Regions from separate parts of the Thauera sp. DNT-1 genome, predicted to be linked through region 2. Evidence: predicted binding sites of a transcription regulator. Region 2 holds the regulator's gene; each other region holds the start of a gene.
What was found. The regulator sigma-54, encoded in region 2, starts transcription at its own class of promoters, with help from an activator protein. The targets are predictions, from matches to a motif close to TGGCACGCTTNCTGCTNA.

Region 1 (10,221 bases), 2.3 Mb from region 2:
ACCCCGGGGGGCACCATCCTGCTGCGCGCCCACCGCGCCATCGAATCGATCACGCTCGACCGCGAAGTCGCCCACCTCAAGGACGACCTCATGCCGCGCTACGCCAGCATGATCTACAACGGTTACTGGTGGAGCCCCGAGCGCCGCGCGATCCAGGCGCTCATCGACCACACCCAGCAGACCGTCAACGGCTGGGTACGCCTCAAGCTCTACAAGGGCAACGTCATCGTCACCGGTCGCGACTCGAAGACCGACTCGCTGTTCGACCCGACGATCGCCACCTTCGAGGACGACGCCGGCGCCTACAACCAGAAGGACGCGCACGGCTTCATCCGCCTGAACGCGCTGCGCATGCGCATCGCGGCCAACGCCAAGGCCAAGCGCGGCTAAACCCGCAACGGATCCCTTGCGATGGCCAACGACGACTACATCCTCGGACTCAGCTTCGTCGAGTTCGAGGACCTCGCCCTCAAACTCGGCTTGACCGGCCTGATCCTGTTCATGGTCTTCATCATCTGGAACCTGGGCAAGGAATCCAAGGCCGGCCGCTACGGCATGATGTGGCTGTTCCTAGGCCTGGGCGTGGGCTTCGTCGGCTTCATCGCCAAGGGCATCATCCAGAAGCTGCTCGGCATCGAATAAGGAAAACACAAGCGATGGGCATTACCGCCAAGCTCGACGGCGTCGCCGTCACCACCCAGGCCAACGTCTATTTCGACGGCAAGTGCGTCAGCCATAGCGTGCAGTTCGCGGACGGCACGAAGAAATCCGTGGGGGTCATCCTGCCGGCCTCGCTCACCTTCAACACCGGCGCGCCCGAGATCATGGAGGGCGTGGCCGGCTCCTGCCGCGTCCGCCTGAAAGGCCAGGCGGACTGGAAGACCTACGGCGCCGGCGAATCCTTCGACGTGCCGGGCGACTCCAGCTTCGACATCGAGGTGGCGGGCGAGCCCTACCACTACATCTGCCACTTCGGCTGAGCGGGGGAGGGGAGCATGCCGTCTTTCGACATCCTGTCCGAGGTCGACCAGCCCGCGCTGCGCAACGCGGTCGAGCAGGCCAACCGCAAGGTCGACGGCCGTCACGACTTCAAGGGCACGAGCGCCAAGATCGAGCTCGCCGAGAAGCTGCTGACCCTCTACGGCGACAGCGACTTCCAGCTCGAGCAGATCAAGACCATCCTGCTGCCCGAGATGACCAAGAAGAACGTCGACGTCCGATGTCTCGACTACGGCGACGTGCAGAAGATCTCCGGCAACAAGGTCAAGCAGGAGGTCAAGGTGCGGGTCGGCGTGGAGCAGGAACTGGCCAAGAAGATCGTCAAGCTCTTGAAGGACAGCAAGATGAAGGTGCAGGCTGCGATCCAGGGCGACGCGGTGCGCGTCTCCGGCGCCAAGCGCGACGTATTGCAGGAGGCGATCGCGCTGGTCAAGAAGCAGATCACCGATTTTCCGCTGCAGTACGGCAACTTCCGCGACTGAGCGGAACGCCGGGGCAGGAATCCGACGGGCGCCGCGAGGCGCCCGTCGTGCGTTCGGGGGTTGGGTTGTGGGGGAGTCGGGTTGACGGCGACGAGGCGATGTTCCGGGCGGGGAATCGCGACTTGCGTCGCTCCCACGAGAAGCAGCGGGGAATCGCGACTTGCGTCGCTCCCACGAGAAGCAGCGCGATTTCGGACGCGGTTCGGCTGGGGTTCGGCCGTTGTTTCCCGCGCGGGTGGGGCGGTCCTCACGCATGCCGAGCGCGCTGCGTTCGCGTATTTCCGACACCTGCACGCGCTGCAGGAGCGGCGCAAGTCGCGATGCGGGCGGTCCGTCACCCGCTGCCGCCGGTGCGGCTCAAGCTCCTCCGCTCCCTGCCGATATGCTCTTCGACATCACCGCCCTCGCCCCGGCTCGACAGGAGAACAAATCATGGAAGCAACCGCAATCGCCGCGCTGGCCTCGAACAATGCGCTCGCGCAGGTCCAGCAGGAAGCCTCGGTCGAAGTCCTGCGCAAGGCGCTCGACCTCCAGGGCGAGAGCGCGATGCAACTGCTGCAGGCGATTCCCCGGCCCCCCGCTGCGGCGGTCGGCAGCACGGCGGGCGGCATCGTCGACACCTGGGCTTGAGCAGGTCGTCGGGCCCGAACCACGAAAACCACCCATGCGTCTCGCAGCCATTGGCTGGACCCCATTTTGGGGCATCGATGAGGCCTCGATTTCGCTTTGCGTCGGTTTTTTTTACAGTTACCCAGGGTTCGGGGGGGGGGTAATAATTTAAGTCACGGATTATTAAGCAAAATTTCTTCTGGCTTGATTTTTGCTGGTAACGCTCGTCGGCAAGCATGTAATACCCGCTTGCTCAAATAGAACGGGAGAACCACATGAATCCTCAACCCCGCCTGATGGCGCTGGTGCTTTCCATGATCGGCATGTCGGCTGTCCAAGCCGCACCGATGATTTCCGTGCGGACGTACGATATCGCTGAGAGAAGTTATGCAGTGACCGACTCGTCCGTGATGGACGGCGCGGTTAGCACGGCAATAACGACCAGCGGCTCGGTCGGCCCGAATTCGTTCCAGCAGTTCGATGCATCGACGGGCGTGCTGACCTCGATTACCGCATCGGTCTCCGCTTCGAACTTGCTGCTCTCGCAGCAAGTCACGGGTGGCGCGACGGGGACGAGTGCGGTGCGCGTCAGCTGGACGTCCTTCGGCGAGTCCCTGTTCGATCGCCAGGTCATCGGTTCGGTGAGCACGCCGACGCCGTCGCTGAGCAATTTCGATACTCTTTCTCGAACCATCGCCTCGGGTGATGCGGCCGGAGACGCCTTCGTCGCGAAAGCCGGGCAGCCGCCCGGAAACAGCGCGGCTTCGTACGAGCTTGTTGCCGACCTGAGTTCGACGGCGCCGGGTTCGGCCGACTCTTTGACCTCATCCCTCAGCTCCCGTACGGCCGACGCGGCGGGATCGTTCACCCATAAGCTCGCTTACAGCTACGTTCCTCATGCGATCGCCTCCTTCGAAGGAGACCAGACCACGACGACTTGGCGGCTCCCTGTGTCAGGGAACATCGAGGTCGGGCTCGGCGACTTATTTACGCTCGATCTGAACATCTTCAACCTTGGTTTGCTCGGCGGAGCGGGACTGGATCTGGATGGATTCAATCCCAAGAGCGGTTCCGGGCTGTCGATGACGGACCTCGAATTGTTCGAGGGGCTCGCGCAGGGCACAGGCCGGAATGTCAAGGCGAGCTTCAGGGCGGACGAGCTTGGCAGCCACGAGATGATGTTCTCGCTCTTGCTGTCGGATGAGGATGTCGGGTTCGCCTCCAGTCGCGGCAGCTACGAGTTGGAGCTGACGGTGTTTGCCAACGTCGTCGACAACGGAAACGGAAATCCGGTGCCCGAGCCGGGCGTGCTGGCGCTTCTCGGTATCGGTCTCTTCGGGCTGGCCGTGCGCGGGCGTGCCGCGCGATGACTTCTTAGGTGGTTCCCGAAACGAGAAAGGCGCCGTCGGCGCCTTTCTCGTTTCCAGTGATCGTGTCCGGTCTCAGCGATAGTTCAGTTCGCGCCAGGATATCCGGCGAATGTCGCCCCCGGACACCGAAGTCACGATCGGCTCGGCTTCGCTGCTGTCGTCGGTCTTGCGGATCAGGCCGATGACCTGGCCGTTCGGCGTCACGATCAGTACGACGCGGCTCGCCAGACCGGGCCGCAGGCGCTTGCCCACGTAGGGAAGGGCGTTTGTACCGATCGGAGCCATCCCGGTTGCGAGGTCGAACTGGAACAGATAGCTCGTCCCGCCCGGCACGCATGGATCGGACGCGCTCGGGACGTTGGTCGTGAATGCGACCGTGGTGTGGGCGATCGCAGGATCGGTCGTGGCACGTTCGCCGCTGATGTTCAGATCCACCCTCCACCCGCGCTTCGCAGACCAGTTGATGTCCGCTGCATCGGACAGGGTGCGCGTGCCGTCGGTCTCCGCGGCGAGGGTCCGAGGCGTCAGGTCTGCGCGCACGACGGTGCTGCCGCCGCGGTCGATGCGATCTTCGATGACGTAGAACGTCTGGACCTGGGCCGCGTCGGCCGCGGAGACCGTGGTACCGGGGACGTCCTTCTCTCCAAGGTAGCGCCCCGTGCCCACCACGACCAGGTTGCGGAAATCGTTGCCGGCCTTGACGCGGGTGAGTTCGGGCGCCGCGGTGATGGGCTGGACGTTGCCGCTGGCGTCGGTGAGGACCGCAAGTTTGCTTGTCGACCAGGCGTCGGGGTTGGTTGCGCTCAGGTCGAAGCGCCACAGGTTCCCCTTCAGGTCCCCACCGTAGACCCACTGCACGCCATTATTGACGTCGGCGTTGTGCACCCAGGCGCTGAGCTGGCCGAGCCCGCTCGGGTCGCTGGCGCTGCCGACGCCCGTGGAGAGCTTCTTGATGAGCGCACCGGTCTTGGCGTTGAGAACATACAGGTAGCCTCTGCCGTCGCCACTCGAGTTGTTGTAGCCCGAGCTGACGAGCACGACCCACCCCTGGCCCGAGCGCGTCTCGTTACCCCGGTTGTCGGTCGTGACTACCTCGTGCTTGACGATGATCGGCCGCGAGAAGGCGAGGCCGAGATCGGCGTCGCCGCTGAATTCCCACAGCACCTTCGCCGTGAGCGGGCTGGACTCGGTCACTTCGGGGGAGGTGATGTCGAGTGCATAGAAGCCCTTGCCGCCACGGCCGAGGCCACCCACCAGCAAGGTGCGCCAGTCGGCGGTGCCCCGCGTTCCCCCGGTGAAGCCGAAATCCACATCGCCTTCGGTGAGATAGCCGTCAACCGTGGCCTCGAACAGTCCGTTGGGCGAGGCCAGTCCGGGCAGCCGCGGAAACACGGCCTTCGGGACGTAGGCCCACTTCTCCGCGCCCGTGGAGGCGTCGAATGCATGCATCATGCCGTCGTTGGCGCCGACGTAAAGCATGCGGGTGCGTCCCGCGGTGCTCGAGCGGAAGCTCGCGTAGCCGGCGTCGGCATAGGAGCGGTCGGGCTCGCGCACCAGGACCGGTTCGCTGTGGATGATCGGACCGAGGAGCTGCAGCCGGCGACGCAAGCTCGTCGACTCCTGGCTGCGGTCGCCGCGCAGGTAGGCGAGCACCTGCGCACCATTGCCAGCCCCGGCCGGGGACTGAAGCTGACCGACGAGCGTGGTGCCGAGGCCGCTGCTGGTGAAGTCCACCCCGCTGCTGCCGTTGAAGGTGGCGATCTGGCGCGAGTCCGCGGTGCGCGTCTCGAGCATTTCGGCGACCCCTTTGGCGCAGGTCCTGCTCGCATCGGTCGGGCAGGGTTTTGTCCAGGCCGGTTCGTTACGGTCGGGCTGCCCGGTCTCCAGGTGCAACTTGTAGGCCTTGATGTCGCCCATCCGCTGCGCGGCCTTATAGCTGGTCTCGTAGGTGAAATTGTTCGCGATATCGATGTAGGGCTTGGTCACCGCCGCGGCTGCGGCGCCGCTCGGATTGTTGGCGAGCGATTCGAGCACCTTGCTCATGCGCTGGGCGAAGAGCTCCGGATCGTCGGCGCGGAAGAATTCTCCGCGGCCATTGAGTGCCGCGTGCACGAGGTCGTCGCCCTTCGCACGGTCGGTGTTCCCTCCGGTGGTCGGGTTCAGCCAGGACACCGAGTTCAGGCGGCCCGCGAACAGCGCGACGATGTCGCTTTCCGAGAGCATGCCGGTGATGCCGAAGCCGATGGTGTAGGTGGAGAGATGCTGCCAGAAGGCCGGGTTCCGATCGTCATCGGGAATGCCGTTGGCGAGGCCCGGGCGCAGGTCGGTCTTCCAGTAGTACATCGCCACGTCGGCGAGGGTATTGGTGTAGTCGTCCTTGTACGGGGCGGCCGGCAGGTAGCTAAAGCTCCTGGTGCCGTCCTCGCTCGTGTGCTCGTCGCCTTCGAGGTTGTCGACGTTCGATCCCGAGATGGACGCGCGTGCGCTGTCTCCGTCGTTGTCGTAGTAGCCGTCGGTCATCAGGATGTGGTGGCTGCGCTGGCAGCTCAAGGCCGCGCTGGTAGAGTCCTCGACCTTCGCACGCCAGGGCGGCGCGCTCGTGAAGTAGTTGCCGACATCGTCCATCGCGGTGCGCAGCGGCGTGGTCAAGAAGCGCGGCATCGGGTCCTTGTAGAGCCAGTCGAAGAACTGGGTGCGCCAGCGCTTGTCGGCGGCCTCCTCGTCCTTGAACAGGCGCAGGCCGCGCACGACCCGCTTGGTCGTGAAGCCGTCGATGTCCGTCTCGGTGGTTCGGTTGATCGTCGCGTAGCCGACACGCAGGTTGTCCTTCTGTTCGGAAAAGGCCTTGCCGATCGCCGCGCGTGCGGCGAGGTGGCGGGAGCGGTGGTAGGAGAACCAGTTGGCGAAGTTCTTGATTTCCTCCGCGTAGCTGCAGGGATCGCCGGCACAGTCGGTACGCTTGGGACTGCGGGGGGGTAAGGTGGTGAGGCCGATCTGCACCCGGGCGAAGTTGCCTGGCGTGTTCGTCGTGGTCGTGTCGGTGCGGACCAGAGGGGCCGGGCCGGTGTAGACGAAATAGGTCGCAGGATAGATCGTGGCCTCTGCAACGTTGGAGTTGTCCGGTGGTGGCCGCCAGAGCAGGTTCTGCGTGAGGTCCAGGGTGTAGTCGTCCCTGTTCGGATGACCCGGATTCAGCCAGGCCCGGGTCGGCTCCGCGTTCGGCCACAGGCTGCCGTCGCTGTTGCTCCAGGGCTTGTAGGTTTTTTCCGGGTTGTAATACAGGGGGTTTCCGGCGTACGAACGATAGAAGCGCGCATTGGGGTCGTCGAGATCCGTGGAGACCGGGTTGGCCGGATAGTCGGTGGCGCCGGTGCGCCAATCGTAGACGTTCGCCGGGCGCGGAAAGAGATAGATGCCGTCCCGAAAACCATGTGAATCGGGGATGCTCTCCCAGTACATCGAGCCGGAGTCGTCGAGCGTGAACATCACGTTCGCCGGCACCGTGATCTTCGATTCGGGAGGGACCTCGGAAATCTCGGTCTGGGCGGCGAAGCCAATCTGGGCGGCGAGCAGGCCGGCTGCGAGCAGCGCGAGGCGGGTGTGCCGGGCAAGCGGCCGGAAGGCGGGGTGTGCGTTGTTCACGACGCGTTCTCCGGTTAAGGGCGAGGAGTCCATCAGTCGCGCAGCACGACCTGCACGAAGGACTGCGCATTGTTCGGGCCGGTGACGCGGACGGTCAGCCGGTAACGGATCGACGAGGCGCCGGTGATGCGTGGCGAACCGGCACGGCGGGATCCGCCTTCCTCGGGGTTGTCCGAAACGCAGGATTCGGCACGGTTGGCGATCGGCAGCGTGCCGGTGCACATGCGGTCGATCACGTACTGCACCCGGTATCCATCGGGGATCCGGGAGTCTTCGATGCAGGCGACCTTGTCCCAGTCGAGCGTGGGGACCCCCGGAATCGTGTAGCTGCGCCCACCGATGGTCGGGCTGCCCATCGTGCTCGCCGTGGCGAACATGGTCGGGAAATAGTTCGAGACCGTGGGTTCGGCGCTCGTCAGCCGACAGGTCCCGCCGACCTTCCACTGGCTCTCGCGCGGCTTGGTGTCGAGGTCGTGCGCGGCGGCTTCGACGCCGAAGTCGGAGGCCTGCAGTGCCGCCTGCTGGAAGGCGAGGTTGCCGGCGATCGTGACCGTGGTGTCTACGCTGCGCACGAGCGAGACCGCGGCGATGCTCATCGCCACGAGCATGATCAGCGCCATGAAAAGCGCGGTGCCGCGCTGGCGGCGTTCACCGTGCATCACTCGCGGTTCCATAAGGCATTCCTCAACGGAACCACGGTTTCGTAGCTCCGATAACGGTAGTTGCGCTCCGCGCTGCCCAGGGTGATCTGGACCGGCGTGTCGTATTCGAAGAAGCTGAAGGTCTCGGGCGCGGTGTAGCTGGCGTCGCGCTGGCTCGCGCGCACCAGGACGCCCACGCGCACGGCGACCAGATCCGCCGCCCCGGCTCCGGTGGGGATCGTCGAACTGAAGCTCACGGTGTTGGTCGTCCTGTTCCACCAGCCGTACTGGGCCCGCAGGGCGACGACGTCGCGCACGAGCGTCTGCGCGGCCGTGGTGCTCGCCATGTCGGCGCGCGAGGTCGCCAGGTCGGTGTCGGGTGGCGCGGTGCTGCTGCCGCGCGACTGCAGGCGATAGACCGTCTCGGCGATGCCGCCCGGGCCGAGCGAGCGGATCGTGCCGGTCCCCGACTGGTAACCGTCGGAGGGGAACAGGCCGGCCGAGTCGCCCGGATCGTTATACGGACTGCTCGGGTTGATCTGGAACCGCCATGCACCGCCTCCGCGCCCGACCGAGCCGGGGTCCTGGGTGAGCTGCTGGATCGCGCAGTGGCCTTCCGCGTCGTTGAGCACGATCAGATCGTCCTCGGAAAACCCCATCCCGATGTTCGCGAACATTGTGGACGAGGGGCTGGGCATGGATTCGGTGAGGGTGGCCTTGGCGATCGAGGCCTCTCCCGAACTCGCGTAGCGGATCGTGATGCGATCGCTGCGCGAGGCCAGGGCGCTCGGCGCGCCCGGATCCGCCACGATCGTGACCGGCATGCCATTCATCTCCTGTGCTCCGCTGGTGCCGGGCTTGAGATACTTGATCGTTCTGCAGCCCGTGCCGATCAAGCCGGCGCCCGCGTTCAGCAGATCGCGTTCCAGCAGCGTCATGGCCACCTGGCCGGCCGTCGTCGCGTCGGCGCCGCTGACCGTGTTGGCCTTGTGTGCATTGCTTGCCGAGAAGGTTTGCACCATGACGAGCAGCGCGATCAGGCCGATGGTCATGCCGACCATCAGCTCGACCAGGCCGATGCCGCGCGTGCGTAGCCTTGGAGCGCGGCGCCATCTGCCGGCGCTTGCGCGCCCGGGTGCCGGCCGCGCGGCTTCAGTTGTTGGAATTGATGCGGGCGCGGACGACATGGTTGCTCCATTCGTTGGTCTGCGGGCGCGGCCAGCAGATGGTGAGCCGGGTCTCGCCAGTGGTCTCGTCGTGGCCGATGACCACCTGGGCGCCGGGGATGGTCGCCCGCAGCTTGTTCAACCAGGACGACAGGATGTCTGGCGGTGTCGTCGCGGTCGCAGTGCAGTCGGCGTCGGACCGATAGACAAAATCCTCACGCCTGATCGCAGGCGCCAGCCACATGCGACCGATGATCTCGTCGGCCAGCAGCGCTGCCTCGGCGCGCTGCCGGGCCTCGGTGCTGCGGATGTTCATGCTGGCTTGCAGGCCGACGATGCCGAGCACGCCGAAGGAGAAGATCAGCAGGGCAATCAGCACCTCGAGCAGGCTGGCGCCGCGCTGCGGACGGCTGCCCGCGCAGGCCTTGGAGCGGCCGGGCTGGATGGGGAGTCTCACGGTGCGCTTCATGGCTGGCCTCCTCAACAGGCACGCGGGTCGCCGCTGGCGGTGATGCCGGGCTCGCACAGGCGGGTCTGGCCGCCCGCGCTGACGCCCAGGCGGAGCGTACGTCGTTGTGCGGAGGGGAGATTGTTGCCGAAGTCGATGGTGGCCGTGGCTCCGCCCACACTCATGCCGATCCCGTTGAAGATGAGCGTGCCCCTCGAGGTGCTGACCGTGACGCCCGCCTCACTACCCCCGGCGACGAACCTTTGCACCACCGTCGCGTCGTTGTTGCAGGTCGTGCCCAAGAAGACCACCCAGTTCGTGCCGGTGGTGTCGGCGCTGCAGCCGGTGACGGCTGAGACGACGGCGAACCCGACCGGCAGATTGCGCCGCATCGCCTCGGTACGGGCCAGATCCACACCGGCGCGGAAGGATTCGGCGATGGTGCGGGTGCGGCCGTTGACGATCATCTGCTGGAAGCTGGGTACGGCGACCGCGAGCAGGATCGCTAAGACTGCGATCGTCACCATGGCCTCGACCAGGCCGAAACCGCGCTGGATCGGCGTCCTCATAGACAGCCGCCTCCCCTCTTGCCGACCCAGCAGGTCGTGCTGGTGCCGAAGCTGCCGCCGGTTGTCGCGCGGACGTTTTGCTGGTTCAGCGTGTACGTGAACCCTGCCACGTCCGTGCCGGACTTGCCGGTCGCGGTCAGCGTGTAGGTAGTGCTGGTGCCGGTGCAACTCATCGTGAAGAACTGCTGTGTGGGCATGGCGACGCCGCAGGTGGTGCCGGTCGACACGTAGCTGCGGTTGTCCTGGTAGAACTGCTCCATGCGCACGCGCAGGTCGGACAGCACCGAGGTCGCCT
Region 2 (10,221 bases):
ATCCGAGTCCGACCTCAAGACCCTGCGCCGCATCGTCCGGCAGCACGACTTCCGCGTCGAGGCCAACGACATGGGCGCGGTGCGCCTGCTCGTCGAGGCCGGCGTGGACAACTGGATCGCCGGCCCCACGCTGAACATCTTCAACCCCACGACGCTGCAGCTCATGATCGACTCGGGCGCGACGCGCTGGGCGGTCGCCCCCGAGATGTCGGGCGCGGCGCTCGCCGAGGTGCGCGCCGCGCTCGCCAGGCCGATCGAGACCGAAGTCTTCGCCTACGGCCGCCTGCCACTGGCGCACTCGGCGCGCTGCTTCACCGCCCGCCACTTCAACCTGCAAAAGGACACCTGCGAGTTCCGCTGCCTGTCGATCATGGACGGGATCACGCTGCGCACCCGCGAGGGCGCGCCCTTCCTGACGCTCAACGGCGTGCAGACCCAGTCTGCACGGGTGCACAACCTGCTCGGCGACCTGCCCGCCGTGCGCGCCAGCGCCGAGGTGCTGCGCATCAGCCCGCAAGGGGCGCACACTCGCCAGATCGTCGAACTCTTCCGCGCCGCGCTCGACGAGCAGCGCGGTCCGGCGGACGCGCTCGCCGCCAGCCGCGAGTGGATGGTCGAGGAGCCCTGCAACGGCTTCTGGCACGGCCGCGCCGGCGTCGAACAGTACGTCGCCGCCTGACCCCTTTCCGACCTGCTGCAAACCCGGAGTCCGCACATGCCCGCACTGCCTGCCCTGCCCCGCCCGCCGCTGCCTTCGCACTTGCTGCCCGGCAGCCTGCGCCAGCGCATCGGCGAACGCCTCGCCACCCTGCGCATCCCCGACTTCACCGTGCCCGCCCCGGTGGCGAAGCTGGTGTCGCGCCTGCCCCAGCAGCCGCCGACCCACGTGCTCACGCTCGCGCTCAACCTCGCGCTCGACCGCATCCTGCCGCGCGACACCCTCGAACCGCTGAGCGGCCGCCACCTGCAGATGCGTGTGCTCGACGCCGGGCTGACGCTCGACTTCACCCTCGGCGAGCGCGGCTTCCGCCGTGCCACCCCGGCCGCGGGCGCCAGACCGGACCTGATCCTCTCCGCCACCACGCGCGACTTCATGGCGCTGGCACTGCGCGAGGAAGACCCCGACACCCTTTTCTTCAGCCGCCGCCTGCGCATGGAAGGCGACACCGATCTCGGCCTGCTGGTCAAGAACACGCTCGACGCGGTGGACTGGGACGCCCTCAAGGCGAAGCTGCTCGGCCGCCACGGCTGACCCCCTGCAGGAGCGGCGCAAGCCGCGAACCGGCCCCTCCGGCCACCGCCGCGCATCGACCGCAGCGCGTCCGTCCGCATCCGCGGTAAGCTCGCGGTCCGCTGCCCGACGTTTGCCGCCATGCCCTCCGAATTCGACCTGATCCGGCGCCACTTCACCCGCCCCGCGCGCCACACCGAGCTCGCCGTGGGCGACGACGCCGCCCTGCTCGCGCCGCGCCCCGGCATGCGGCTGGCGGTGTCCACCGACATGCTGGTGGCCGGCACCCACTTCTTCGCCGACACCGACCCGGAAGGGCTAGGCTGGAAGACGCTCGCGGTCAACGTCTCCGACCTCGCCGCCATGGGCGCCGAGCCGCGCTGGGCCTTCCTCGCGCTCGCGCTGCCGCAGGCGGACGAGGCCTGGATCGCTGCGTTCGCGCGCGGCTTCTTCGCCTGCGCCGACGCCTTCGCGATCGACCTCGCCGGCGGCGACACCACGCGCGGACCGCTGACGCTTTCAGTGACCATCGTCGGCGAGGTCCCGGCCGGCGCCGCGATCACCCGTGGCGGAGCGCGCGCGGGCGACGACTTGTGGATCTCGGGCCAGCCCGGCCGCGCCGCGCTCGGGCTCGCGGCGCTGCGCGGCGAAACCGGCCTGGACGCCATCCACCACGCCGAATTCGTCGACGCCCTGCAACGGCCGCAGCCGCGCGTAGCGCTCGGGCTCGCGCTGCGCAGCCTGGCGAGCGCGATGCTGGACGTCTCCGACGGCCTGCTCGGCGATCTGCGACACCTCCTCGAATGCTCGGGCACGGGTGCCATCGTCGAGGTCGCGGCGCTGCCGCTCGCCGCGCTCGCCGCCAGCGGCGCCGATCCCGCGCTGTGCCGGCGCTGCCTGATCGCGGGCGGAGACGACTACGAGCTGCTGTTCGCGGCCGCGCCCCGACACCGTGCCGAGATCGATGCCTTGTCGGCCCGACTCGACCTCCCCCTGCATCGCATCGGCGAATTCACCCCCGGACGCGAGCGCCTGCTGCTGCGCGAGGCCGACGGCGGCCTGGCGGCCCCGGCCGCATGCGGCTACGATCACTTCGCCTGAGGCCCGATCCGGCCCACCTCTCGAAACGACCATGCGCCCCACCGCCCGCCTGCTGATGAGCCACCCCGCCCACTTCATCTCGCTGGGCTTCGGCGCCGGGCTGTCGCCGTGGGCGCCGGGCACGGTCGGCACCCTGCTCGGGTGGGCGATCTACCCACTGATCCGCACCCCGGTGTCGGAGTTCGTCTTCCTCGCACTGCTCGCCAGCTTCTTCCTCGCCGGCGTGCTCGCCGCCGAGCGCACCGGGCAAGCGCTGGGGGTGCCAGACCACGGCGGCATCGTCTGGGACGAGATGGTGGCGATCTGGCTGGTGCTGCTGTTCACCCCCGCCGGGCTGCTGTGGCAGGCGATCGCGGTCGCACTGTTCCGCTTCTTCGACATCGTCAAACCGCCTCCGGTGCGCTGGGCCGACCGCAGCTTCAAGGGCGGCTTCGGGGTCATGTTCGACGACCTCGTCGCCGCCGGCTACACCCTGCTGGCGCTCGCGGTGCTGGTCCACCTGCTGGGGAGCTGAGACCATGACCGATCACGAACTCGACGCCCTCGCGCGCAGGGTGGGCGAAGCCCTCGCCAACCGCAGGCTGTGGCTGGCCACCGCGGAGTCCTGCACCGGCGGCTGGATCGCCGAGGCCGTCACCGCGATCGCCGGCAGCTCGGGCTGGTTCGACCGCGGCTTCGTGACCTACTCGAACGACGCCAAGGCCGAAATGCTCGGCGTGCGCGCCGCGACGCTGGAGACGCACGGCGCGGTCAGCGAAGCCACCGTGGGCGAAATGGCCGCTGGCGCGCTCGACCACAGCCGCGCCGACCTCGCGGTGGCCGTGTCCGGGGTCGCGGGACCGGGTGGAGGCAGCCCCGCCAAGCCGGTCGGCACGGTCTGCCTCGCTTGGGCACGGCGCGACCGCCCCACCGGGGTCGTCACCGTCCATCTCGACGGCGACCGCGCCGCGGTGCGCCGGCAGACGGTGATCCTCGCCCTGCAAGGCGTACTCGAACGCTGCGTCTGAGGGGCGCAGGGCGCACGGGGCCGGGAAATCCGAACCGCCACCCTCGCCACTTCGCCGGACGCAGCCCCGCGCCGGAAATCCCCATGACATGTTTGCTGTAATTGCATACAGGCTCTACACTTACGGCATCAGGCCTGCACCCCGCATGTCTGCAATCTTTGTGCCATAATCAGGCAATCAAACAGGACGCACTTCCATGGACGAAAACAAGGCCAAAGCCCTCTCCGCGGCGCTGTCGCAGATCGAAAAGCAGTTCGGCAAGGGTTCGATCATGCGCATGGGCGACGGCAGCATCGAGCGCGACATCCAGACCGTCTCCACCGGCTCGCTCGGACTCGACATCGCGCTCGGGCTCGGCGGTCTGCCGCGCGGTCGGGTGGTCGAAATCTACGGCCCCGAATCCTCCGGCAAGACCACGCTCACCCTGCAGGTCATCGCCGAGATGCAGAAGCTCGGCGGCACCGCGGCCTTCATCGACGCCGAGCACGCGCTCGACGTGGGCTACGCGGAAAAACTCGGCGTCGACATCGAGGATCTGCTGATCTCGCAGCCCGACACCGGCGAACAGGCGCTCGAGATCGCCGACATGCTGGTGCGCTCGGGCGGCGTGGACATCGTGGTCATCGACTCGGTCGCCGCGCTCACGCCCAAGGCCGAGATCGAGGGCGAGATGGGCGACCAGCTCCCCGGCCTGCAGGCCCGCCTGATGTCGCAGGCACTGCGCAAGCTCACCGCCAACATCAAGCGCACCAACACCCTGGTGATCTTCATCAACCAGATCCGCATGAAGATCGGCGTGATGTTCGGCAGCCCGGAGACCACCACCGGCGGCAACGCGCTCAAGTTCTACGCCTCGGTGCGCATGGACATCCGCCGCACCGGCACGATCAAGAAGGGTGACGAGGTGGTCGGCTCCGAGACCCGCGTCAAGGTGGTCAAGAACAAGGTCTCGCCACCGTTCAAGGAAGCCCACTTCGACATCCTTTACGGCGAGGGCATCTCGCGCGAAGGCGAGATCATCGACCTCGGCGTCGAGCACAAGATCGTTGACAAGTCGGGCGCCTGGTACGCCTACAAGGGCGACAAGATCGGCCAGGGCAAGGACAACTCGCGCGAGTTCCTGCGCGCCAACCCGGTGCTGGCCCGCGAGATCGAGAACAAGGTGCGGGTCGCGGTCGGCCTGCCCGAGCTGCCGCCCGCCGCCGCGTCCGCCCCGGCGCCGGCCGAGGCCTGACCCCGTCGACGCCGACATGGGCGAGCCGAGCCTGCGCGAACGTGCGCTCCGCCATCTCGCCCGGCGCGACCACTCGCGCGCCGAACTTGCGCGCAAGCTCGCACCCCATGGCGAGCCGGCCGAGATCGAAGCGGTGCTCGAGCGCATGCGCGAGCTCGGCCTGCAGTCCGACGAGCGCTACGCCGAGGCCTTCGTGCGCGGCAAGGCGGCGCGCTTCGGCACCGCACGATTGCGCAACGAGCTCGTGCGGCGAGGCATCGACCGTGACCGGATCGACGAGGCGCTCGCCGACGAGTGCGTAGAATCCGAGATCGAGCGGGCGCGCGCGGTGCTGCGCGGCCGCTTCGCCACCCCACCCGCCGACGCACGCGAATGGGCGCGCCAGGCGCGCTTCCTGCAAACCCGGGGCTTCGCCCCCGAGCTGATCCGCAAGCTGCTGAAAGAGCCCTACGATGAGTCTGCTTAAGGTCGCCGGCCTGCAAAAGCGCTACAAGGCGCGCACCGTGGTGCATGACGTCGGCTTCGAGGTCGGCTCGGGCGAGGTCGTCGGCCTGCTCGGTCCCAACGGCGCCGGCAAGACCACCTGCTTCTACATGATTGTGGGTCTGGTGCGCGCCGACGGCGGCCAGATCGCCCTCGACGGCACCGACCTCACCCACCTGCCGATCCACGCCCGCGCGCGCTTGGGCCTGTCCTACCTGCCGCAGGAGATGAGCGTGTTCCGCAAGCTCAGCGTGGCCGAGAATATCCGCGCCGTGCTCGAACTCCAGGGGCTCGAACGCCGCCAGATCGAGGAGCGGCTCGAGGAACTGCTGATGGAACTGGGCATCCATCACCTGCGCGACAACACCGCGATCTCGCTCTCGGGCGGGGAGCGCCGGCGCTGCGAGATCGCCCGCGCGCTCGCCACCGACCCGCGCCTGATCCTGCTCGACGAGCCCTTCGCCGGAGTCGATCCGATCGCGGTCATCGACATCCAGAAGATCATCCGCTTCCTCAAGGAGCGCGGTATCGGCGTGCTGATCACCGACCACAACGTGCGCGAGACCTTGGGCATCTGCGACCGCGCCTACATCATCAGCGAAGGTCGCGTGCTGGCGAGCGGAGAACCTACCGAGATCATCGAGAACGAGCGCGTGCGCCAGGTCTACCTCGGCGAGCACTTCCGCCTGTGAGCCCGCCCTCCTGCCGACCGCGATGAAACCCAGCCTCCAGCTCAAGCTCTCCCAGCACCTCACGCTGACGCCCCAGCTGCAGCAGTCGATCAAGCTGCTGCAGCTGTCTACGATCGAGCTGAACCAGGAGATCGAGCGCGTGCTGCTCGAGAATCCCATGCTCGAGCGCGAGGATGGCGACGGCGGCGTCGACTACGCCCCCGCGCCGCCGCCGGGCAACGCGCCCGAGCGCGAAGCCGCGCCGGAACCCGCCGCCGAACCGGCGGGCGAGTCGATCACGCACGAGGGCGGCGAAGGCAGCAGCGAGGACGAGGGCATCGACTGGTCCAACGTGGGTCAGGGCGCGTCCAGCCGCAGCGAGGACGACGAGGACGGCGACTACCAGGACATCCAGGCCGCCGGCGTGTCGCTGCGCGAACACCTCGACCAGCAGGTCGCCCTCTCGCCCCTGTCCGACCGCGACCGCGCGCTGGTGCGCTTCCTGATCGAGGCGCTCGACGACGACGGCTACCTGCACCAGCCGCTGGAAGATCTCCTCGAGCTGCTGCCGCAGGACGCCGAGGTCGATCTCGACGAGCTCGCCATCGCCCTGCGCCACGTGCAGAGCCTCGAGCCGGCCGGGATCGGCGCGCGCAGCCCGCAGGAATGTCTGGCCCTGCAGCTCCAGGCCTTGCCCGAGTGCCCGATACGCCCTCTCGCTCTCGAGATCGTGACCAGCCACCTCGAACTGCTCGCGGAGCGCAACTTCGCCCGTATCCGCAAGCTCACCGGCTGTGACGACGAGGGTCTGCGCGAAGCGCAGGCCCTGATCTGCAGCCTCGACCCCCACCCCGGCTCGCGCTACTCCACCGCCGAGACGCGCTACGTGCTGCCCGACGTCGTCGTGCGCAAGCTGCGCGGCCAATGGACCGTGAGCCTGAACCAGGAAGCGATGCCGCGTCTGCGCATCAATCGCCTCTACGCCAGTCTGCTGCAGCAGAACCGCGCACAGGGCGGCGGCCTGGGTGGACAGCTGCAGGAGGCGCGCTGGCTGATCAAGAACGTCCAGCAGCGCTTCGACACCATCCTGCGCGTGTCCCAGGCCATCGTTGACCAGCAACGGCAGTTCTTCGATCATGGGGACGTGGCGATGCGGCCACTCACCCTAAGGGAGATCGCAGACCAGCTCGAGCTGCACGAATCCACCGTCTCGCGCGTCACCACGCAGAAGTACATGGCGACGCCGCGCGGGGTCTTCGAGCTCAAGTACTTTTTCGGCAGCCATGTCGCGACCGACACCGGCGGTGCGGCTTCCTCCACGGCGATTCGCGCGCTGATTCGCCAGCTGGTGGACGCGGAAGACAGCAAGAAGCCGCTGTCCGACGCCAGGATCGCCGAAATCCTCGGCCAACAGGGAATCGTCGTGGCGAGGCGCACGATCGCCAAGTACCGCGAGTCCCTCAACATCCCGCCGGTCAGCCTGCGCAAATCCCTCTGACAACAACAGGAGTCATCCATGAATCTGAACATCACCGGGCGCCACGTCGAAGTCACCCCCGCCATCCGCGAATACGTGACCTCCAAGCTCGATCGCGTCATCCGCCATTTCGACAACGTCACCAGCGTCACCGTCATCCTGTCGGTCGAAAAGCTCAAGCAGAAAGCCGAGGTGACGCTGCACGTGCGCGGCAAGGACCTCTTCGTCGAAGCGGACGACGCCGACCTCTACGCGGCGATCGACGCGATGACCGACAAGCTCGACCGTCAGGTTCAGAAGTACAAGCAGAAGCAGTCCGACCATAACCACGAGTCGCTCAAGCACCAGGTCCCCGAGGCCTGAGGACCGGCTTGAAGCTCCCCGTCCGGGGTGTGGTTATAATGCGCGCGTTTTCACGAAGCGCGGCCGCACACGCCCCGGACCGGATTCCCGCCCCCCTGGCGGCAGCTGACGGAAGAGTGCGCGAGCCCACCTGCGAATGAGCCTGATATCCCAACTCCTGCCGCTTTCCAACGTGGTGATCGATCTCGACGCGAGCAGCAAGAAGCGCGTCTTTGAACAGGCCGGCCTGCTGTTCGAGAACAACCAGGGCATCGCCCGCAGCACCGTGTTCGACAGCCTGTTCACCCGCGAACGCCTCGGCTCGACCGGACTGGGTCAGGGCATCGCCATCCCGCACGGCCGCATCAAGGGGCTCAAGGACGCCGCCGGCGCTTTTCTGCGCCTGGCCACCCCGGTGCAGTTCGACGCTCCCGACGGCCGTCCGGTGGACATGCTGTTCGTGCTGCTCGTGCCCGAACAGGCCAACGAAACCCATCTGCAGCTGCTGTCCGAGCTCGCGCAGATGTTCAGCGACCGCGAGTTCCGCGAGACCCTGCACGGCGCGACGGATGCCGCACAGATCCACCGCCTGTTCGTGAATTGGGGTGCCGATGCGGCAAACCAGCCTGACCCGGCTGTATGAGGCGCACCGCGAAAGCCTGAGCCTCGTCCACGTCAGCGGACCGATCGGTGCCCGTCTGTCGGTCGCCGAAGAGCGCATCTGGCCGGCCGACCTCGTCGGCCACCTCAACCTGATCCACCCCACCCGGCTACAGGTGCTCGGCGCCGCAGAGCTCGCGTGGGCGCAACGCCAGGCGAACGAGAAGGTCGCCCACCACCTCAACGAGATCCTCTCGGCGCACCCCCCCGCGATCATCGTCGCCGACGGCTGCGAGATCCCCAACATCCTCCACGGCATCTGCGAGGCGCACGACGTCGCGCTGTTCACCGCGCGCCACCCCTCGGCGAGCGTGATCGACCAGCTCCGCCTCTACCTGTCGCGCGAGCTCGCCGAGAAGGTCTCGCTGCACGGCGTGTTCATGGACGTGCTCGGGCTCGGCGTGATGATCACCGGCGATTCCGGCGCGGGCAAATCCGAGCTCGGCCTCGAGCTGATCTCGCGCGGCCACGGCCTCGTCGCCGACGACGTGGTCGAGCTGTCGCGCATCGCGCCCACGGTGCTCGAGGGCCGCTGCCCCGAGATGCTGCAGGATTTCATCGAAGTGCGCGGCCTCGGCCTGATCAACATCCGCACCATCTTCGGCGAGACCGCGTGCCGGCGGAAGATGCGCCTGCGCCTGATCTGCCACCTCGACCGCCGCCAACCCGGTCCCGACGACCCCTGCCGGCTGCCGCTGCAGCAGGAGACGCAGGACATCCTCGGCGTGAAGGTCGCCCGCGTCGTGCTGCCGGTGGCCGCGGGACGCAACCTCGCGGTGCTGCTCGAGGCCGCAGTGCGCTCGACCATCCTCAAGCTGCGCGGCATCGACTCCACCCAGGAATTCATCGACCGCCAGGCGCGCGCGCTGCACGCCGAAGAGGCCTACCGCGCCGACTGAGCCACCCGCACTTGCGGCACGGCGCCGCCGGCTGTTACGCTCGATCGCTTTGCAGCAGCCTACTGGCCGGCCATGAGCTCCACTCCCGATTACCTGGAACGCATCCTCAACGCGCAGGTGTACGACGTCGCCGTCGAAACCCCGCTCGACCTCGCCACCAACCTGTCGGCGCGCACGCACAACCGCATCTACTTCAAGCGCGAGGACATGCAGCCGGTGTTCAGCTTCAAGATCCGCGGCGCCTACAACAAGATGGCGAACCTGTCGCCGCAGGCCTTGAAGCGCGGCGTGATCTGCGCCTCGGCGGGCAACCACGCCCAGGGCGTGGCGCTGTCGGCGGCCAGGCTGGGCGTGCGCGCGGTGATCGTGATGCCGAGCACCACGCCGCAGATCAAGATCGACGCGGTCAAGGCGCGCGGCGGCGAGGTCGTGCTCGCAGGAGAATCCTATTCCGACGCCTACACGCACGCGCTCGAGCTCGAGAAGAGCGAGAAACTCACCTTCGTCCACCCCTTCGACGACCCCGACGTGATCGCCGGCCAGGGCACGGTGGGCCTGGAGATCCTGCGCGCGCACCCGAAGCCGATCCACGCGGTGTTCTGCTGTGTCGGCGGCGGCGGGCTGATCGCCGGCGTGGCGGCCTACATCAAGCGCCTGCGCCCGGAGACGAAGATCATCGGCGTCGAGGCGGTGGACGCCGACGCGATGACGCGCTCGCTCGCCGCGGGCAAGCGCATCGCGCTCGAGCAGGTCGGCATCTTCGCCGACGGCGCCGCCGTCAAGGAGGTCGGTGCCGAGACCTTCCGCCTGTGCCAGCAGTATGTGGACGAGATGATCGTGGTCGACAACGACGCCATCTGCGCCGCGATCAAGGACGTCTTCGAGGACACCCGCTCCATCCTCGAGCCCGCCGGCGCGCTCGCCGTCGCCGGCGCCAAGGAGTACGCCCGCCGCAACAAGCTGCGCGACAAGAGCCTGGTGGCGGTGGCCTCGGGGGCCAACATGAACTTCGACCGCCTGCGCTTCGTCGCCGAGCGCGCGGAGCTCGGCGAGCAGCGCGAGGCCGTGCTCGCGGTGACCATCCCCGAGAAGCCGGGCTCCTTCCGCAAGTTCATC
Region 3 (10,221 bases), 2.0 Mb from region 2:
TGCATGGTGCGCGAACCCTGATCGCCCTTGTAGTCGCTGCCGAGCGTGCCGGCAGTGACCGTCTTCTCGAACGGCGGCGTGTTCGACCGGTAGCCGGCGAACAGGTAGTCGCCGTTGGCGTCGCGCGTGTTGGCGATCGCCAGCATGGCATCGAACTGGCTGCGCAGGTCGGAGGCGATCGACTGGCGGTCGGACGGCGACAGTGCGGGATTGCCAGCCGCGAGCACGCGCTCGCGCGCGTACTGGATGATCTCGCCGGCTCCGTCGAGTTGGCCGTCGACCAGCTTGAGCGCATCGTCGGCATAGCCCTGGTTGGTGATGAACTGCTGGTTGACGCTCTTCGACTGGCTGACATCGAGCGCGCGCGCGGAGGCCACCGGATCGTCCGAAGGGGTGAGGATCTTGCGGCCGGTGGCGATCTGCTGGCCGGTGTGCAACAGCGCGGCGGACTGCTTTTGCAGGGCGATGACGCCCTGGTCGTAGATCATGTTGGTCGATACGCGCATGGTGTGCTCTCTCCTCAGCGGGCGATCGCCAGTATTTCGTCGAACAGGCGCTGCGCCACGCCCATCACCTTGGCCGCAGCCTGGTAGCTCTGCTGGAAGCGCACCAGGTTGGCCGCCTCCTCGTCCAGGTTCACGCCCGAGACCGCGTCGCGCGAAGCCTTGGCCTGGTCGAGCAGCGAGGTCTGGGTGCGTTCGCCGGCCTGCACCTCGCGCGTCTTGCTGCCGACCTTGGCCACCAGCTGCGCATAGGCGTTGTTGAGCGTGGCGGTGGCCTGGCCGCCGCTGCCGAACAAGAGCTTGTCGGTCTGCAGCGCGCCGAGCAGCGCAGCGTTGCGGTTGTCGGCGACGCCGCCCTTGTTGTCGGCGAGCGCGATGACATCGTTAGCGGCAGGGGTGCCGGAGATCTTGAGCTCGAGCCGGACGCCTCCGGGCCCCTCCAGCGTGAAGGACTCACCCGCGGCGCTGGTCGCCGGGTCGTAGGCCAGGGTCGCAGGCCAGCCGGCCGCCCCCGGCGCAGCCGCGTCGAGTTCGAAGCGCTTGTCCACCGCGTTGAAGGTGTACTTCAGGGCGGGCAGGCCGAGCTCGGTGCCGGCCGCCGCACTGCCGCGGCTGAGCAGCCCGGATTGCTCGATCCGCAGCGAGCTGCCGTCGCCCCTGGTCGGACTGGCCAGCACCGGCGCCGCGGCCGCGACGGCGCGCGGGTCCCGGTTCGCCACCTCGATCGCCCCCGCGGTGTAACGGGTGGGATAGACGAAGGCCGGCTCGGTCAGGGTGCTCCGCGCGCCGGTAAAGACGAGCCCCTGCGCCCGGATGGTGGTCGAACCGTCCGCCTCGGTCACGAGCTGCATCTGCGCGGCGGGCACGGCGTTGCCCGTGGCGAGGTCGGTGAGCTGGAAGGCCGCGCCGTCGTAGCGCAGCGAGTAGTCGCTGCCGGTGAGCGAGGAGACCTGCCCGGGGTCGATCCGGACGCTCAGGCCGCTGTCCGACGGATCGACGCGCACCCCGCCGATCCTGAAGAAATCTCCCCCCAGCCGGCCTTCCAGGTCGAGGCCGAGCGCGTGCTGGCTATTGAACTCGGTCGCCAGCGTGGTCGCCAGCAAGCCGAGGCTGCGCTGCGCCGAGGCCGTGCCCTCGCGGCGCGCCGCCAGCAGGCCGCCGAGCGTGCCACCACCGACGAGGCTCTCGGCGAGCGGCTCCACCACCCCCGAGTTGGCGCGCACCGTGATCATCGAGCGCCCGTTCTCGTCGAGCTGGTCGCCCAGTTCGAGCTGCTTGGCGCGATTGCCCATGACCAGGCTCTGCCCCGAACCGATGAAGACCGACGTCGAACCGTCGCGCTGCTCCACCGTGCTCACCTTGACCAGGCGGTTGAGCTCGGCGATCGCCTGGTCGCGCTGGTCGAGCAGGTCGTTGGCGGCCGAACCGGCGCCGCCGGTGCGCGAGATCACCATGCGCTCGTTGAGCTCGGCGATCGCGGCGGCGTAGCCGTTGATGCTCTCCAGCGTGCTGCGCATCTCGGTCTCGACGCCTTCCGCGATCTCCGAGATACGCCCGTCCAGGGTGCGGAAGCGCGCCGACAGGGTATCGCCGCTGGAGAGCAGCGCCTGGCGCGCGGCCACGTTGGTCGGGTTGGAGGTGACGTTCTGCAGCGCACCGAAAAATTCGTTGAGCGCGGGCGTGAGGCCGGTGTCGGCGTCGGCGAGCACGTTATCGAGCTGGCTGATGAACTGGCTGTAGGCGGCGTATTCCGCACGCCGGCTGTCGGCGCTCAGCACCTGGCCCTCGAGCAGCTGGCTGTAACTGCGCGCCACGCCGGTGACGCCGGTACCGGTGCCGAAGAAGGCGCCGCCGCTGTATTGCGGGTCGCGCGCTTCCTGGGTGACGGTCTGGCGATGGAAGCCCGGCGTCGCCGCGTTGGCGATGTTGTGGCTGGTGGTGTTGAGGTAGGCCTGGGAGGCGCTGAGCCCGGTCAGTCCGATATTGAGCAAGGACGCCATGATGTTTCCCTGATGCGCTGGTTCGAGCCTCTACACGCAAGATCCTTGCCAGCGCTCGATACGCACCTCGACCGCCGGTCCTCAGCCCGCCATTGCCAGTGCACTGCGCAAGGTATTGCCGCCGATGATGCGGGTGAGCTTGTCGGCATACATCGGGTCGGTGGCGTAGCCGGCGTCCTGCAGGCCGCGCGCGAAGGCCGCCGCGTCGGTCTGGCCGAGCACGCCGGCGTAGCGCGGGCTGCGCGTCATCAGCTGGGCATAGTCGCGGAAGGACTCGGCATACGAGCCGTAGGAACGGAAGTGCGCAGCCTCGGTGTAGGCCTGGCCGTCGGCGTACTCGGTGACCTCGCGCGCGACGGTACGCCCCGACCACGCACTGCCGGCCTTGATGTTGAAGAGGTTGTGGCTCGGGCTGCCGTCCTCGTGACGCAACTGCTTCTGTCCCCAGCCGGTCTCGAGCGCCGCCTGGGCGACCATGAATTCGGCCGGGATGCCGGTGCGGCGGCTGGCTTCCTGCGCGTGCGGCCACACCTCGGTGACGAAGTCCTGCGCGGACTTCGACACCTCCCCGCCGGCATCGCGCGCGCTGCGCACCGCGGCGTCGAGGCGGGTCTGCAGCGCAGCGCGCTCGTACACCGACAGCGCGGAGAACTCCCCTGCGGTCGCGGCGGCGCCCAGCGCGGGCACGCGCGCCTCGGCCGGCAAGGCGGCAAGGCGCGGGGCGGCAGCACTTTCCGCATCGCGCGCGAGCACGGCAGGAATTGCCGGGCGGCGACGCACGTCGGCAAGGTCGAAGCCGGTCTTGCCGGCCTCGCCTGCCGCGTCGGGCCGCACCGCAGCCTTGCCGCCGAGCTGGCGGTAGAGCATCTCGGACAGGCCGGTGCCGCCCGACTGCGACATCTCCAGTGCCATCTGCTGGTCGAGCATGCCCTGCCAGGAGCGCGTCTGCTCGCTGTCCATCATGCCGTTCTGGCCGGTGGTCGCACGCATGGACTTCATGACCATCTGCAGGAAGAGCCCCTCGAACTGCCTGGCCGCGGCGCGCAAGGCCGCGTCCGAGCCGCCCTCGCTACGCGCCAGGCGCTTCAGGTCGCCGAGCGAATTGGGATCGAGCGCGTTGAGCTGGACGCCCTTGTTCATGGCAACTTCCTCAGATGACCTCGAGTTCGGCGCGCAGCGCGCCGGCCGCCTTCATGGCCTGCAGGATGCTGACCAGGTCCATCGGCTTGGCGCCCAGGGTGTTGAGCGCCTTCACCACGTCGGCGAGGTTGGCGCCGCCGCGCACGTTGAAGAGCGCACCGCCCTCCTGGGCGACGTCGACCTGGCCGCGCTGGGTGACCACCGTCTGTCCGCCCGAGAGCGGCGGCGGCTGGCTGACCTGGGTCTCGATATTGACCGTGACCGTGAGGTTGCCGTGGGCGACCGCACAGTTCTGCAGCGTCACGCGCTGGTTCATGACCACCGAGCCGGTGCGCGAGTTGACGATGACCTTGGCGGCCTGCTGCACCGGCGTGACCTCGAGGTTCTCGATGTGGCCGAGGAAGGCGACGCGCGCGCTGGAGTCGGTCGGCGCGCGCACCTGGATGCTGCGCCCGTCGAGCGCGCTCGCCGCGCCCGGATAGACCAGGTTGATCGCATCGACGACCCGGCGCGCGGTGCCGAAGTCGGCGTCGTTGAGTTCGAACAGCACCGCGTCGCCCTGGCCGAGTGCGGTCGGGACCGCGCGCTCGACGGTCGCGCCGCCCGGGATGCGTCCGGCCGACAGGTGATTGATGACCAGCGAGGCGCCCCCGCCTTGCGCGCCCGCGCCGCCGACCGCCATGTTGCCCTGGGCAATGGCATAGACCTGGCCGTCGGCACCCTTGAGCGGCGTCATCACCAGAGTGCCGCCGCGCAGGCTCTTGGCGTTGCCGATCGAGGACACGGTGACGTCGATCGCCTGCCCGGGACGGGCGAAGGCCGGCAGGTTGGCGGTGACCATCACCGCGGCCACGTTCTTCAACTGCAGGTTGGTCCCGGGCGGCAGGCTCACGCCGAGGTTGCCGAGCATGTTGACGATGCTCTGCACGGTGAAGGGAGTCTGCGTGGTCTGGTCGCCCGAACCGTCCAGGCCGACGACCAGCCCGTAGCCGACGAGCTGGTTGTCGCGCACGCCGGCCACCGAGGCGAGGTCCTTGATGCGCTCGGCCGCGGCGTACGCCTGCGCCGGATGCAAGATCAGCACGGCGAGGGAGACGACCGCGGCGCGCAGCAGAAGGGAGGCGAGACAGGACATGGCGCGGCCCTCAGAACGGCATGATCGCCACGAAGAAGCGCTGCAGCCAGCCCATGGTGTTGGACTCGTCGATGAAGCCGCTGCCGCGGTACTCGATGCGCGCATCCGCCACCTGGGTCGACTGCACGGTGTTGGCGGTGGTGACGGTGTTCGGGTTGATCACGCCCGAGAAGCGGATGAACTCGTTGCCCTGGTTGATCGCCACCATCTTCTCGCCCGACACCAGCAGGTTGCCGTTGGGGTAGACGTCGATCACGGTGACCGTGATCGTGCCGTTGAAGACGTTGTTGGCCGCGGCCGCGCCCTTGCCGTTGAAGTCGGACTCGGCATCGGCCTCGAGCTCCAGGCCGTTCAGGCCGCTCAAGGGCAGGCGGTTGATGGGGCCGATGCCGGCGCTCATGTTGCCGTTGCGGGTGGCGTTGGCGTTGGCGCTCTTCTCCGCGGTGTTGCGCTCGACCAGGTTGATCGTGATCGTGTCGCCGATGCGGCGCGCGCGCCGATCCTCGAACAAGGGGCGTGCCTGCACGGTCTGGTAGATCGCGCCATTGGCGGGCAGCGCGGTTGCCATCGCCTCGGGGCGCACGCTCATCGGCTGATGCACCGCAGACGGCGGGGTGGTCTGGATCGCGGCGCAGCCCGACAGCAGCGCGAGCAGGCCGACGGCGATCGAATGCCTGGCGAGCTTCATCGTGCGCCTCACAGCTGGGTCAGCCGGCCGAGCATCTGGTCGGAGGTCGAGATCGCGCGCGAGTTGAGCTCGTAGGCGCGCTGGGTCACGATCATGCTCACGAGCTCCTCGGCGACGTTGACGTTGGAGACCTCGACATAGCCCTGGTTGAGCACGCCCGCGCCGTTGGTGCCCGGCTGGGTGGGCGTGGCCACGCCGCTCGAGGCGGTCTCGTAGAACAGGTTCTCGCCCGCGGCCTGCAGGCCGCCCGAGTTGATGAAGGTGGCGAGCTGGATGGCGCCGATTTCCACCGGCGCGGTCTGCCCGGCCTGCAGCACGCTGACCGTGCCGTCCTTGCCGATGGTGATCGAGAGCGCGTCGGCGGGGATGTTGATGTTGTCGGCCAGGGTGTAACCGCTGGCGGTGACGACGTTGCCCTGACTGTCGAGCTGGAAAGCGCCGTCACGGGTGTAGGCGGTGGTGCCATCGGGCATGGCGACCTGGAAAAAGCCGTTGCCCTGCACCGCGACGTCGAGCGAGCCACCGGTCTGCTGCAATGTGCCCTGGGTGAAGATGCGCTCGGTCGCCACCGGCTTGACGCCGGTACCGATCTGCAGGCCGCTGGGGATCTGCGTCTGCTGGGTCGACTGTGCGCCAGGCTGGCGGATGGTCTGGTAGAGCAGGTCCTCGAAGATCGCACGCTGACGCTTGAAGCCGTTCGTGGAGACGTTGGCCAGGTTGTTGGAGATCACGTCCAGCGAGGTTTGCTGGGCATCCAGCCCGGTACGGGCGGTCCACAGGGAGCGGATCATGATGGGTTCCTTTGCCTTGCGTTGCCGGGGCGGCAGGATTTGCCGTGCGGGGTTGGAATACCCAGCTGAAATTGCCGCCGTGCTGCCGCTTTTTCGATGGGATCAGTCTAGGCCGGTGCCGTCACCGACCATCCTGCGATAAGCAACGCAAAAACCGTGCTAATCGAAGCGGCCGGGTGCGCAAAAAAGGCCGGGCGCCCCATGCTACCCGGCCCGCGCAGCCCGGCTCGGCGGGGAGCGCGCCTCGATCAGCCCTGGCCGCCGATGACCCGCGCGGCCGAGCGGTCGTTCTGCTCGGCGGTCGACAGCATGCGGGTCTGCATCTCGAACTGACGGGCAAGCGAGATCATCTGCACCATCTGGTCGACCACGTTGACGTTGCTGCCCTCGAGATAGCCCCCGGCGACGCGCACATTGGGATCGACCGGCGCGGGCGCCCCGCCCTGCAGGCGGAAGAGGCCGTCGTCGCCACGCACCAGCTGCGCCTCGGGCGGATTCACCAGCTTGAGCTGCGCGACCACGTTGACCACACCCGGCTGATCGGGCTGCAAGGCCGAGACCGAACCGTCGGCACCGATGGTGATCTCGTTGTCGGGCGGGATCGTGACCGGCCCGCCGTCGCCCAGCACCGGCCTGCCGTCGCGCGTCTGCAGGACGCCGTTGGCGCTCACCGCGAGGCTGCCGTTGCGGGTGTAGGCCTCGCTGCCGTCCGGCATCTGCACCGCCAGCCAGCCTTTGCCGGCGAGCGCGACGTCGAAGGGCCGGCCGGTGAACTGCAGCGGCCCCTCGGTGAAGTCGTTGGCGACGCTGGCGTCGACCGTGAAGGCGCGCGTGCGCAGCGCCTCGGTCTGCACCTCGACCGCGCGCAGCTTGTGCAACTCTGCGCGGAAACCCGTGGCGTCGACGTTGGCGAGGTTGTGCGCGACCGCCGCCTGCTGGTCCATGGTGCCCTTGGCGCCGGTCATCGCGGTGTAGATCAGGCGGTCCATCGCTGGCCTCTCGTGTCAGGCAGGTTTCAGGATCAGCGCAGGTTCACCAGGGTCTGCAGGACCTGGTCCTGCGCCTTGATGGATTGCGCGTTGGCCTGGTAGTTGCGCTGCTGCACGATCATCTGCACCAGCTCGTTGGTGAGCTCCACGTTGGCGTCCTCGATCATGCCCGCCGAGACCACGCCCGCGACCCCTTCGCCGGCCTTGGACGGCGCAGTGAGGCCGGATTCGGTGGTCGCTTCCCAGAAGTTGTTGCCGATCGACAGCAGCGCGTTCGGATTGCGGAAGGTCTGCAGCGCGAGCTGGGCGAGTTCGCGCGTCTCGCCATTGGTGTAGCGACCGGTCACGATGCCGTCCCGCCCCACGCTGACTCCGGCGAGCTCGCCGCCGGTGTAGCCGTCCTGGGTGAGCTCGGTGATCAGGTAGGAGCCACCGATCTGGCGCATGTCGCTGAAATCGACGTGGAAACGGATGCGGTCCGCACCCGGCGTGTAGGAAGCCGGGATCGCCAGCGGATTCGCAGCCGTCGGCCCGACGATGGGCGTGTTCACCGTACCCTTCTCGTTGAAGGTCAGGCTCCAGATCACGCTCGGGTCCTCGATCGAGCCATCGGTCCCGACCCCCAAGGGATAGCCGCCGTCCACGCTGGTGAAGACCTTCCAGGTGTTCTCGTTCGTGTTGACCGGATCGTTCGGGGTCGGGGTCACCTTGGCGAAGTAGTAGGTGAGCTCGTGCGACTTCCCGAGGCTGTCGTACGCCTTGATCGAGGTCGAGAAATTGTAGGTGCGCGCGTCCTGCCAGTTCTCGCCCGCAGGGAGCGGAAACGTGAAGGTCGAGCCGAACAGCTGTGGGTAGCGCTGGGCTGCGCTCAGGTCGTTCGCATCGAGGTTTCCGCCGATCTCCACCCGGCTGGTCGGCATGGGCTGGGAACCGACGATCGGCACCTGGACGTCCTTGAGGCCGCCGATCGGCGTGGGCAGGGCGCCCGGGGTGACCGGACTCTGGAAGCCCTTGAGCCTTTCGCCGGTGGGGGTGCGGATGAAACCCTCCTTGTCGAGCTCGAACTGGCCGTTGCGGGTATACACGTCCGGGCCGTTCTCGCGGCTGACCACGAAGAAGCCGTCGCCGTTGATCGCCAGGTCGAGCGGGTTGTTGGTGGTGGTGAGGTTGCCCTGGGTGAAGGTCTGCCGCACCGCACCGAGCGTGGCGCCCACACCCACCTGCTTGCCCGAGATCGAGCCGGTCAGCGAGGCCGCAAAGACGTCCGAGAAGATCGCGGAGCCGGTCTTGAAGCCGATCGTGTTGGTGTTGGCGACGTTGTTGGAGATGATGTCCAGGGCCTTGGAGGAAACGCTCAGGCCGCTCAAACCTTGCTGGAAAGACATGATCGAGGCTCCGGATCAGAGAATCTGCTTGATGTCGTCGTACTTGAAGATGCCGAGCGAGCCGACCTGGAAGTCGGTACCCGAGGCGCCGCGGATCACGCTGGTGACCGGGCCGAACTCGAGCGTCCGACCCGTGACCTTCTTGCCCTCGGCGAGCGCGCTCAGCTCGACCGTGTAGGCGCCGTCGACGGCACGCGAACCGTCGCTGGCGGTACCGTCCCAGATGAAGTTCTGGCTGCCCGCCTTGACGTCAGCGAGCTCGATCTTCTTGATCTCGAGGCCGGCGGCGTCCTTGATCGACAGCACCACGCTGTCGGCCGCGGCATCGAGCTCGAAACCGCCTACCGCGCCGGCCTCGGTGAGGGTCAGCTTCTTCCCCTCCACCAGCACGCCGCGCCCGACGAGCGCGGCAGCCTGCATCGAGTCGTAGGCGCTCTGGCCATCGACGAAGCTCTGGAACATCTTGTTCAGGCGCTCGATGCCGTCGACCGTGCTCATCTGTGCGAGCTGCGAGGTGACCTCCGCATTCTCCATCGGGTTGAGCGGATCCTGATTCTTCAGCTGGGTGGTGAGCAGGGTGAGGAAGCGCGAGTTCATGTCGCCGGAGGCCGAAGCCTTCGACTCCTCGCGCGTGTTGATCTTGGCGAGCACGCTCGCCGCGATGTCCTGGTTGTTCGTTACGCTGCTCATTCCTCTCTCCTGCTGTCGGCGTTTTCCGCGTCACGGCGCCTGCGGGGTGCTTACTGGCCGATCTGCAAGGTACGCTGAAGCAAGGTTCGTGCCGTGCTCATCACCTCGGCGTTGTTCTGGTAGGAACGCGAGGCGGAGATCATGTTCACCATTTCCTCGACCACGTTGACGTTGGGCATCTCGACGTAGCCGTCGGGGTTGGCGGCAGGGTTGTTGGGCTCGTAGACCAGCCGCAGGGGCGCGGCGCTCTCGACCACCTGGGTCACCTGCACGCCGACCGCCGCCGGGCCGGCGACCGGGCGCGCGGCGAACACCACCTGCTTGGCGCGGTAGGGCTGGCCGTCCTCGGAGGTGACGCTGTCGGCGTTGGCAAGGTTGGAGGCGGTGGCATTGAGGCGAAGCGACTGCGCATTGAGCGCCGAGCCGGCGATCTGGAAGACGTTCAGCATGCTCATGGCGGCTCTCCTTACTGGCCGGTGATCGCGGTGTTCATCGAGCGCAGCATGCCGTTGATGAAGGTCACGCTGGCCTCGTAGTGCAAGGCGTTCTCGGCGAAGGCGGCGCGCTCGACGTCCATGTTCACCGTGTTGCCGTCCACCGCGGACTGCAGCTCGCTGCGGTAGCCGGTCAGGCTTTCGAGCGCAGGCGCGGGTGCGCTGCCGATGTGGCCCGCCTGCGTGGTCGCCATCTGCACACCCTCCCGCGAGGCATTGAGCGCGCCCTGCAGCGCGGCGCGGAAATCCACGTCGCGCGCCTTGTAGTGCGGCGTGTCGGCGTTGGCGATGTTCGAGGCGATCAGCTGCTGGCGGTGCGCCTGCAGGTTCAGCGCGGTCTGGTGGAACTGGATCTGCCGGTCGAAAAGGGTCTTCATCGCTGTGCTCCCGGGACGGTGCGCCCGGA

Region 1: ACZ5PP_RS05115 (PEP-CTERM sorting domain-containing protein) is a predicted target of sigma-54. The motif match lies at 2,291-2,308, and genes of this name have one in related genera.
Region 3: flgG (flagellar basal-body rod protein FlgG) is a predicted target of sigma-54. The motif match lies at 6,402-6,419, and genes of this name have one in related genera.

What each region holds. Positions count from the first base shown of each region.
Region 1 is NZ_AP043752.1:1,091,885-1,102,105, reverse strand. Features, by position in the region: gene ACZ5PP_RS05140 (argininosuccinate synthase) at 1-390, shown strand, start outside; gene ACZ5PP_RS05135 (DUF2788 domain-containing protein) at 412-642, shown strand; gene ppnP (pyrimidine/purine nucleoside phosphorylase) at 657-980, shown strand; gene ACZ5PP_RS05125 (YajQ family cyclic di-GMP-binding protein) at 996-1,481, shown strand; gene ACZ5PP_RS05120 (YjfB family protein) at 1,914-2,111, shown strand; gene ACZ5PP_RS05115 (PEP-CTERM sorting domain-containing protein) at 2,366-3,460, shown strand; gene ACZ5PP_RS05110 (pilus assembly protein) at 3,533-7,102, opposite strand; gene ACZ5PP_RS05105 (pilus assembly PilX family protein) at 7,135-7,761, opposite strand; gene ACZ5PP_RS05100 (PilW family protein) at 7,761-8,795, opposite strand; gene ACZ5PP_RS05095 (type IV pilus modification PilV family protein) at 8,896-9,378, opposite strand; gene ACZ5PP_RS05090 (GspH/FimT family pseudopilin) at 9,390-9,926, opposite strand; gene ACZ5PP_RS05085 (type IV pilin protein) at 9,923-10,221, opposite strand, start outside.
Region 2 is NZ_AP043752.1:3,379,000-3,389,220, reverse strand. Features, by position in the region: gene ACZ5PP_RS15655 (U32 family peptidase) at 1-679, shown strand, start outside; gene ubiT (ubiquinone anaerobic biosynthesis accessory factor UbiT) at 716-1,252, shown strand; gene thiL (thiamine-phosphate kinase) at 1,373-2,332, shown strand; gene ACZ5PP_RS15640 (phosphatidylglycerophosphatase A family protein) at 2,364-2,846, shown strand; gene pncC (nicotinamide-nucleotide amidase) at 2,851-3,339, shown strand; gene recA (recombinase RecA) at 3,536-4,573, shown strand; gene recX (recombination regulator RecX) at 4,590-5,039, shown strand; gene lptB (LPS export ABC transporter ATP-binding protein) at 5,026-5,748, shown strand; gene ACZ5PP_RS15615 (RNA polymerase factor sigma-54) at 5,771-7,225, shown strand; gene hpf (ribosome hibernation-promoting factor, HPF/YfiA family) at 7,244-7,567, shown strand; gene ptsN (PTS IIA-like nitrogen regulatory protein PtsN) at 7,704-8,189, shown strand; gene hprK (HPr(Ser) kinase/phosphatase) at 8,158-9,105, shown strand; gene ilvA (threonine ammonia-lyase, biosynthetic) at 9,178-10,221, shown strand, end outside.
Region 3 is NZ_AP043752.1:1,350,638-1,360,858, forward strand. Features, by position in the region: gene flgL (flagellar hook-associated protein FlgL) at 1-506, opposite strand, end outside; gene flgK (flagellar hook-associated protein FlgK) at 521-2,503, opposite strand; gene flgJ (flagellar assembly peptidoglycan hydrolase FlgJ) at 2,585-3,643, opposite strand; gene ACZ5PP_RS06275 (flagellar basal body P-ring protein FlgI) at 3,654-4,778, opposite strand; gene ACZ5PP_RS06280 (flagellar basal body L-ring protein FlgH) at 4,789-5,466, opposite strand; gene flgG (flagellar basal-body rod protein FlgG) at 5,475-6,257, opposite strand; gene flgF (flagellar basal-body rod protein FlgF) at 6,506-7,246, opposite strand; gene flgE (flagellar hook protein FlgE) at 7,279-8,631, opposite strand; gene ACZ5PP_RS06300 (flagellar hook assembly protein FlgD) at 8,647-9,321, opposite strand; gene flgC (flagellar basal body rod protein FlgC) at 9,372-9,776, opposite strand; gene flgB (flagellar basal body rod protein FlgB) at 9,788-10,192, opposite strand.